Regions from separate parts of the Bacillus sp. GW821-FHT01G09 genome, predicted to be linked through region 1. Evidence: predicted binding sites of a transcription regulator. Region 1 holds the regulator's gene; each other region holds the start of a gene.
What was found. Region 1 encodes Rex, which represses fermentation and respiration genes when NADH is low (regulators of the CRP and FNR family bind a similar motif). Its sites were predicted from a motif close to TTGTGAAATATTTCACAA; they were not measured.
Positions count from the first base shown of each region.

Region 2: a site for Rex is predicted at 785-802, ahead of AC07VD_RS03295 (nitrate reductase subunit alpha). Genes of this name have one in related genera too.
Region 3: a site for Rex is predicted at 829-846, ahead of AC07VD_RS07235 (helical membrane plugin domain-containing protein). Genes of this name have one in related genera too.
Region 4: a site for Rex is predicted at 861-878, ahead of AC07VD_RS03715 (formate/nitrite transporter family protein). Genes of this name have one in related genera too.

Region 1 covers NZ_JBWKWL010000006.1:275,485-277,690, forward strand. Annotated here, with positions in the region: gene tatC (twin-arginine translocase subunit TatC) at 1-640, opposite strand, end outside; gene tatAY (sec-independent protein translocase protein TatAY) at 647-820, opposite strand; gene AC07VD_RS19925 (redox-sensing transcriptional repressor Rex) at 842-1,489, opposite strand; gene moaC (cyclic pyranopterin monophosphate synthase MoaC) at 1,486-1,998, opposite strand; gene AC07VD_RS19935 (ABC-F family ATP-binding cassette domain-containing protein) at 2,124-2,206, shown strand, end outside.
Region 2 covers NZ_JBWKWL010000001.1:661,218-663,423, reverse strand. Annotated here, with positions in the region: gene AC07VD_RS03305 (YwiC-like family protein) at 1-52, opposite strand, end outside; gene arfM (Crp/Fnr family transcriptional regulator ArfM) at 196-672, shown strand; gene AC07VD_RS03295 (nitrate reductase subunit alpha) at 867-2,206, shown strand, end outside.
Region 3 covers NZ_JBWKWL010000002.1:348,802-351,007, forward strand. Annotated here, with positions in the region: gene AC07VD_RS07230 (cupin domain-containing protein) at 55-552, shown strand; gene AC07VD_RS07235 (helical membrane plugin domain-containing protein) at 941-1,363, shown strand; gene AC07VD_RS07240 (NAD(P)/FAD-dependent oxidoreductase) at 1,403-2,206, shown strand, end outside.
Region 4 covers NZ_JBWKWL010000001.1:740,906-743,111, forward strand. Annotated here, with positions in the region: gene scrA (PTS system sucrose transporter subunit IIBC) at 1-624, opposite strand, end outside; gene AC07VD_RS03715 (formate/nitrite transporter family protein) at 926-1,696, shown strand; gene sacT (sac operon transcriptional antiterminator SacT) at 1,735-2,206, opposite strand, start outside.

The sequences.
Region 1 (2,206 bases):
ACAGAAGCTCAGGCGGTGTAATCAGGGCTGCGATCACCAGCAGCGTAAAATACGCATACTTTCTGATTTTCGCCAAGAACATCGGTGTCACAATTCCGAGCCTGGTCAAAAACATGAGGATGACCGGCATTTGGAACAGCAGTCCAAACGGAATCGTCAGCTGCAGAAGAAAATGAAAATATTCATTAATTCCGATCACCTGATTGACATTCAAGTCCTGAGAAATCCGCTTCATAAAATCAACAACAAAAGGAAATAAAATATAATATGAAAAAGATAAGCCCGCTAAAAACAGCAAAATAGAGATCGGAATGTAGCTGAGCGTTACTTTGCGCTCTTTCTCATAGAGACCCGGACTCACAAAAGCCCAAAGCTGATAAAGAATAACCGGCGAGGTCAGGACTATGCCGATGATAAACGCAAACTGCATAAACACATAAAGCGGGTCTGTCAGGTTAAACGCGTTAAGCGTAAGCTGCTTCGCTTCATCTGTTTCTTGCAGATACACAATAATCGGCTTTGCTAAAAAAAATCCAGCAATAAAGAAAACGACAAACGCCAGCGCTACAATCAGCAACCGTTTTCGAAGCTCAGCAATATGCTCCAGCAGCGACATTTGATTCACTTTCATTCGTGTCATCCTAACTTACTGATCTTCTTTCTTTTTTTCCTCTTCATCACTCGTTAATCCTTTTGTAGCGTTTTTGAATTCACGAAGTGTGTCTCCCGCTGCTTTCCCCAATTCAGGCAGCTTTTTGGGACCGAAGATAATCAGAGCAACGATTGCGATAACAGCAAGGCTTCCAGGACCGATCGGCATATTTGGGCTCCTCCTTTCCCTCTATTCGATTTCCTCTAAAACTGAGTAATGCTTCAAAAAATAAACAAGTGACTGAAGCTCAACTGCTAAATCTATATGATGAATTCGAATGTGTTCCGGCACATTCAAACGGGCCGGCGTAAAATTAAGGATTCCCTTGATTCCTAATGCGACCAATCTGTCTGTAATGGATTGAGCGGCAACTGCAGGCACTGTAAGAATGGCAACTGATTCATCTTTTACGTGTTGTTCAAGGTCATCAAGGTTATAGACGGGCACGCCGCCTACCTCAGTTCCTATTTTACTCTCATTTATATCAAAAGCCATAGAAATTTTTGTGTTATTATTTTTTGTGAAATTATAGTGAAGAAATGCCGTTCCCAAGTTCCCGACACCAATCAAGATGACGTCTGTCATCTCATCCTGATCAAGCGTTTTCCGGAAAAAAGACAGCAAATAATCCACATTATATCCGTATCCTTTTTTGCCAAGAGCTCCAAAATAGGAAAAATCCCTCCGAATCGTGGCAGAATCAACCTTTACGGCATCACTGAGTTCAGCGGATGATACACGCTGTTTTCCTGACGCATGCAGATTCTTTAAAAAGCGATAGTAAAGCGGCAGCCGTTTCGCCGTCGCCTGCGGAATTTTTGATTGATCCTTATTCATTTTTGGTCCTCCAAATTATACTCGGATAGTTCTCTTTTAAAGTCACCGTTTTTCCCGCCTGTCTTCTCCAGCAAGAAAGTAGGGCCGATGACCATCCCCTTATCAAGGGCCTTGCACATATCGTAAACGGTAAGAGCGCACACCGATGCAGAAGTGAGCGCTTCCATTTCCACACCTGTACTCCCTTTCGTTTTGACCTGTGCTTTTATATGAAGTATAACTTCTGCTTCTTTTATTTTCCAGTCAAACGATATATCTACCCCGCTCAATGAAAGCGGATGGCACATCGGAATGATATTCGACGTTTGCTTTGCGGCCATAATGCCTGCCACCTGTGCGACAGCCAGTACATCTCCTTTGCCGATATCGTGACTTTGTATTTTCTCGTACACTTCATTCTTCATGTGTACGCTTGAAACAGCCGCCGCAGTACGGACAGTCGAAGATTTTTCGCTGATATCCACCATCTGGGCTCTGCCCTGTTCATTAAAATGAGAAAATCCATTCATATTAAAACGCTCCTTAAACAGATCATACACTATTTTCTTCTCTATGTCTTATATGGCCAATGTATTGTTTGCTGACTTCTGGTTCATAAGCTACACTTAACTTATTATAGCAGAGGTGAAATAATATGATGATCTTACAAGTTAATCAGCTGTCCAAATCATTTGGTGCTGATACTATTTTAAACAATATAAAGCTGGAAGTCAGAAA
Region 2 (2,206 bases), on a different contig from region 1:
GGATCAGCAGCATCGCCCACGCGCCGTGCTGCTTCGAAATCAGCGCCTTCATCGAAATCCTCCTTTTTTCTTTCATTATAAATGCAGTCACCCTCCTGATAAGTGACATTCATCATACAGGCTGTGAAATACATCACTGCTGTACAGGCTCGATCGAGCTACACTAAAGCTATCCTTAGCACAGGAGGTTTTCCTATGAATCAGTGTGACTATTTATTATTTCTGAAACAACTTCCTATGTTTAATGAAGTGCCTCTATCCATTGTCGAAACCTTGCTGAAAAACGGCACGTTTATCCGCGGCTCATGTGATCAGTCTCCATCTTTTCTTCATTCTCAATCTGTTTATATTGTATTAAAAGGCAGTGTCCGTTTTATGGACACAAGGCTCCCTGAAGGGTCGAAAACCGTTGCGCTGTGGGAAAAAGGCGATGTGTTTCCGATTGATGAAAAAGGCGGGCTTTATTTATCGCCCTTTATCTCAGTCAATGCCACTTCAGACATTCTGATTCTCAATATCCCATATTACATATTTAAGAAAATGATGTCTTATCATCCGCAGCTGCAAATGAACTTTTTGGCTATGCTTCAGCAAAATGTTTTTTGTTCCTATCAATTATTTTTGCGGTATCTGTATACATCACAGGATGAAAACGCTGAGCCCGGTTCTTAAATAGAGCCGGTTTTTTTGATCTTTGAATAAAAGGCAGCTAATAACCCAAGCGTCCTGCCTGAACGCAGCCTTCCTTCTCCTTTGTGTGAACATTTTGTGAAAAAAGCAGAGTGTGTGACATAGTTCACAAGGAAACACGCTGTCTCTGTTTATAGTGAACTTAGCATCACCTGACTCGGAAGGAGTGAACTCTCATGAAGAAAAAGAAAATGAGTCCGTTGTTTAGGAGATTGAATTATTTCTCTCCTATCGAACACCATTCAAATAAACATAGCCAAACTACCCGCGAGGATCGCGATTGGGAGAATGTATACAGAAACAGATGGCAGTACGACAAAGTCGTTCGCTCCACCCACGGCGTCAACTGTACAGGGTCTTGCAGCTGGAATATTTATGTGAAAAACGGAATTGTCACGTGGGAAGGGCAAAATTTGAATTATCCATCAACAGGCCCGGATATGCCTGATTTTGAACCGAGAGGCTGCCCGCGGGGGGCCAGTTTTTCATGGTATATCTACAGCCCGCTCCGTGTGAAATATCCATACGTGCGCGGTGTGCTGATCAATTTGTGGCGGGAGGCATTGCAGACGCATCAAAATCCATTGGAAGCCTGGAAATCGATCGTCGAAAACCCTGAAAAAGCGAAGTCCTATAAACAGGCGAGAGGGAAAGGCGGTTTTGTGCGCGCTGAATGGCCGGAGGTGCTGAAGCTGATTTCAGCCTCTCTGCTGTATACAGTGATGAAATACGGGCCTGACCGAAACGTCGGTTTTTCTCCGATTCCGGCCATGTCCATGATCAGCCACGCATCAGGCTCCCGGTTTATGTCGTTAATCGGAGGCCCTATGCTCAGTTTTTATGACTGGTATGCGGATCTTCCTCCAGCATCCCCGCAAATTTGGGGTGACCAGACGGACGTTCCGGAAAGCAGTGATTGGTACAATTCCGGCTATATTATCACATGGGGCTCCAACGTTCCGTTAACGAGAACGCCTGACGCGCATTTTTTGGCGGAGGCCCGCTATAAAGGCGCTAAGGTCATTTCGATCAGTCCAGATTTTGCGGAATCCTCAAAGTTCGCGGATGACTGGCTGAGTATTCGCCAAGGGACTGACGGGGCGCTTGCGATGGCGATGGGTCACGTTATTCTGCAGGAATTTTACGTGAACCAAGAAACTGAACGTTTTATTGAGTACGCGAAGCAATACACTGATTTTCCATTTCTCGTCACTCTGTCAAAAGAAAATGGCGTATACACAGCGGGACGGTTTCTGCATGCGAAGGACATCGGGCGGCAGACAAAGCATGATCAGTGGAAGCCTGCGGTTTGGGATGAACAGACAAGTTCATTTGCCATACCCCAAGGGACAATGGGCTCGCGCTGGGACGGGCAGCAGAAATGGAACCTGCACATGATTGATGAAGAAACCGGGGAACCGATTGAACCCCGTCTCTCTGTTCTGGGAATAGAGGACGAGATCGGCACGGTGCGCATCCCGTATTTTTCAAATGACGGAAACAAAGTGCTCGAGCG
Region 3 (2,206 bases), on a different contig from region 1:
CATCATGTTTTGCGAACCGCAATGTGTGGAAGACAAAAAAGGGAGGTGAAATTGATGGAAAGAGAGACACAGACATACTTATTTTCGGATGACGGCAGGATTCCGAATCACCCTGATTTTCCGCTCGTGGTGTATCAAAACGCGCTTAAGGACACCGGACTGGCAGAGCGGATCGTCACCCGGCATGGCTGGTCAAACAGCTGGTCAGGGAGTGTTTTTCCATACCATCATTATCACAGCAATACGCATGAAGTCCTGATTGCCCTTAGGGGAGAAGCTGTGATTCAGTTTGGGGGAGAAAAAGGGGCTGCCATCCCTTTCAAATCAGGCGACGCAGTCGTGATTCCAGCCGGAGTCGGACATAAAAAGCTCAGCTCAAGCCCCGATTTTACTGTCCTTGGCGCCTATCCCGGAGGCGTTCAGTATGATATGAAGACGGGGAAGCCGAATGAGCGGGAGGAAGCGCTCAAACAGATTAAGCAGGCGGCGTTGCCGGCGAATGATCCGATCACAGGAAAAAGAGAGCCTCTATTGGAAATATGGGTAAAGTGAAGGGGAGAAATTGCTGGATTGTCAATAACTAGTGCCGCAGAAACGATATGACATGAGCTCCATATAAATTAATTTCATAATCGAAGCAATTCACGTTCAAATTTTGTTCAAAAAGTGTTATCATATAGAAGGTAATCGAATTGGAGTTTTTTGTGTTTGCTATTTTCAGAGAGAGTAAAGGATTTTGACTTATTCAATTGTTTATTTTTAGATAAAAATAATACTGAATATGGCAAGATGAAAAACTGGGTAGTAAACATTTATTTTTGTAAATGATTGTGCACGAATTCACAATCCTTATTCTTATGCCTTAAAAGCGTGAGACAGGGAGAGGCACTACCCTTTCCAAAAAAATCAGCAAACTGCTTATAGTAAAGGAGAATTGGATATGCCAGAAACAATCGATCAAACAAATGCGTCTGTCAGCCAAAGCCAGCAAGATCTTATTGATCAGCTATTAAAGCCAGAAGTTCAAGAATCATTGACTGTTTTAGTTGACCAGCTTCCGAAGCTGACTGAGTTAGTGAATATTTTAACGAAGTCTTATGATTTCGCTCAGTCTGTAGCGACTGACGAAGTGTTAAAGAGCGACACAGTCGGTGCGATCACTGAAATTCTCGAGCCTGTAAAAGAAACAGCGAAAGAAGTAGCTGCGACTGCGATCGAAGCAAAAGACCGCGCGGAAGCAAGCAACGAAACAATTGGACTTTTCGGCCTTCTTCGCATGCTGAAAGATCCTCAAGCTCAAAAGCTGTTCCGTTTTGCTAACAGCTACCTTGAAGTCATGAACGAACGCGAAAACCAAAAATAATCTCAGATTCAAATTGATATAAAGGACGGAGGATATACGATGTCAAAACATATTGTCATTCTAGGCGCTGGTTATGGCGGAGTTCTTTCTGCTCTAACAGTTCGCAAACATTACACAAAAGAACAAGCACGCGTGACAGTGGTAAACAAATACCCAACTCACCAAATCATTACGGAATTACACCGCCTTGCTGCAGGCAACGTGTCTGAAAAAGCGGTTGCAATGCCATTAGAAAAACTTTTCAAAGGCAAAGACATTGATCTTAAAATTGCGGAAGTAAGCTCTTTCTCTGTTGATAAAAAAGAAGTTGCGCTTGCTGACGGTTCTACATTAACTTACGATGCGCTTGTTGTAGGTCTTGGTTCTGTAACGGCTTACTTCGGCATCCCAGGTCTTGAAGAAAACAGCATGGTATTGAAATCTGCTGCTGATGCGAACAAAGTCTTCCAACATGTTGAAGATCGTGTGCGCGAGTACTCTAAAACGAAAAACGAAGCAGATGCAACAATCCTTATCGGCGGCGGCGGCTTAACAGGTGTTGAGCTTGTTGGTGAGCTTGCTGACATCATGCCGAACCTTGCGAAAAAATACGGCGTAGACCATAAAGAAATCAAATTGAAACTTGTTGAAGCAGGTCCGAAAATCCTTCCTGTTCTTCCGGATGATCTTATCGAGCGTGCGACTGCAAGCCTTGAAAAACGCGGCGTTGAGTTCTTAACAGGTCTTCCTGTTACAAATGTAGAAGGAAACGTAATTGATCTGAAAGACGGATCTAAAGTTGTTGCCAACACATTTGTTTGGACTGGCGGCGTACAAGGTAACCCATTAGTCGGTGAATCAGGC
Region 4 (2,206 bases), on a different contig from region 1:
GAAAAGATGCATGTAATCAGGTGTCGCTTCCGCCAATCCCCATGGATTTAAAAGATTCGGATGAATCATGATTCCCCCGATGACCGCTCCCAAGTATGGATTGCTGCCAAACTCTTTTGAAGCGCTGACCCCGATTAGAATCGGCAAGAAAATGAATGCTGCACTTGAAAACATATCAAGCAGCTGCAAAAGCGCAGAATCCTTGCTCATCCAATGAAACGCATTGATCATACCCAGCAATCCCATTAATAGGCCGCTGGCTACAATAGCCGGGATGATTGGAACAAAAATATTAGAAAGCGTTTTCGCAAATCTCGCAGCGGGATTCAGCTTTTCTTTTGCCGCATCCTGATGATTTACGTGTTCTTCACGCTCGATATCTGCTTCTTTAGAAAAGGCATCGAATACTTTATTCACAAGGCCTGTTCCGAAAATGATCTGGTACTGGCCAGAGCTGCTGAAAGCCCCTTTGACGCCATCAAGCTCTTCTACTTGTGCTTGATCTATCTTTGATTCATCTTTCATCACTAAACGCAGTCTTGTTGCACAATGAGCCGCGCTGATAATATTTTCTTTCCCTCCGAGAAGCTCAATAAGGCGTTTTGCAGTCTCTTTGTAATCCATCTATTTCTCCCCCTTTTATTTAAACAAAAAAGACCTAAAATTCGCCAACGAATAAAGGATACAGCGATCCTTTTTCATTTACGCAAATTTTAGGTCTTGCCTGCTTTACCAGTCACAATCCCGCTTATTCAGATTAAGAATACGCTTTCATCATAAATCATGACAGCGTTTTCGTCAACTATTTTTTTAGTTAAATAGTTTGATAAAACATGTAGACAAAAATTCGTAAAAATTAATTGTGAAATACTTCACAATATCGTGCTATACTATGCTCAATCATGAAAGAAAGCAGGAAAAGACAATGGAAACTCAAGCATTGCAAAAGGTTGAACAGTATGCTTTGAAAAAACAAAACATATTCGCTTCAAGCAAAATCCGTTATGTGCTTCGGTCCATTTTGGCCAGTATGTTTATTGGTTTTGGCATTACAGCCGCAAGCAAAACAGGCAGCTATTTCTTTATGGCTGATTCTCCGTTTGCCTTTCCGGCAGCCGCTGTCACTTTCGGGGCCGCTATTCTGCTGATTGCTTACGGAGGCGGAGATTTATTTACCGGCAACACCTTTTATTTCACCTATACCGCGCTCCGGAAAAAACTCAGCTGGCGCAACACCCTGTACTTGTGGATGTCAAGCTATGCCGGCAATTTAATCGGCGCCATTCTGTTTGCCATCCTGATCAGCGCGACGGGACTTTTTGAGGAGCCTTCTGTTCATTCCTTTTTGATTCATTTGGCAGAGCACAAAATGGAGCCGCCGGCTTCCGAATTGTTTTTCAGAGGAATGCTGTGCAATTGGCTTGTGTGCCTCGCCTTTTTCATTCCAATGTCTCTCAAAGGGGAAGGAGCAAAGCTTTTTACCATGATGCTATTCGTTTTCTGCTTCTTTATTTCCGGCTTTGAACACAGCATTGCCAATATGTGCACATTCGCCATCTCGCTTTTGATCGAGCACCCTGATACAGTGACACTGATGGGAGCAGTCAGAAACTTAATCCCCGTTACGCTCGGCAATCTGACCGCGGGAATAGTTATGATAGGCTGGATGTACTACACACTGAATCCTGATCAATAAAAAAACTTCCAGAGATCACTCCCTGCAAGTCAAAGCGGTTATTCCGAGAGATCTTGAAGACGCTGGACATGCAGCGTGATATAGCCGGCCTCGGATTCCGGCAAATGTAATTGATATTCATTTTTCAAAAACTCCGCCAGCTCCAGCGCACATTGATAGGCGAATGAATACTTTTTTTGGATGAAATAAAGCATCTCCTCGTCCATACGATGGAGCGCTTCATTTGATTCCAACCGGCTGACCGCGTATCGCAAATGCGTGACAAGGCGTTGATAGGAAATGCTGTTTTCATCCACCTTTCGATTAAAGTATTGTTCTATTTTCTCTATCATTTCTTTGATCATGGTCGTATGCTTCAGCGCCGAATACATGCTCTCCGCATCCATCTTCGCCGTATGGATGTGAAGGGCAATATAACCCGCTTCATCTTCAGGCAGAGACACGCCCAATGTCTCTTTTACATGTCCGATCGCCCACAGGCCGATCTCATATTCTTTTTTATAGAGCGCC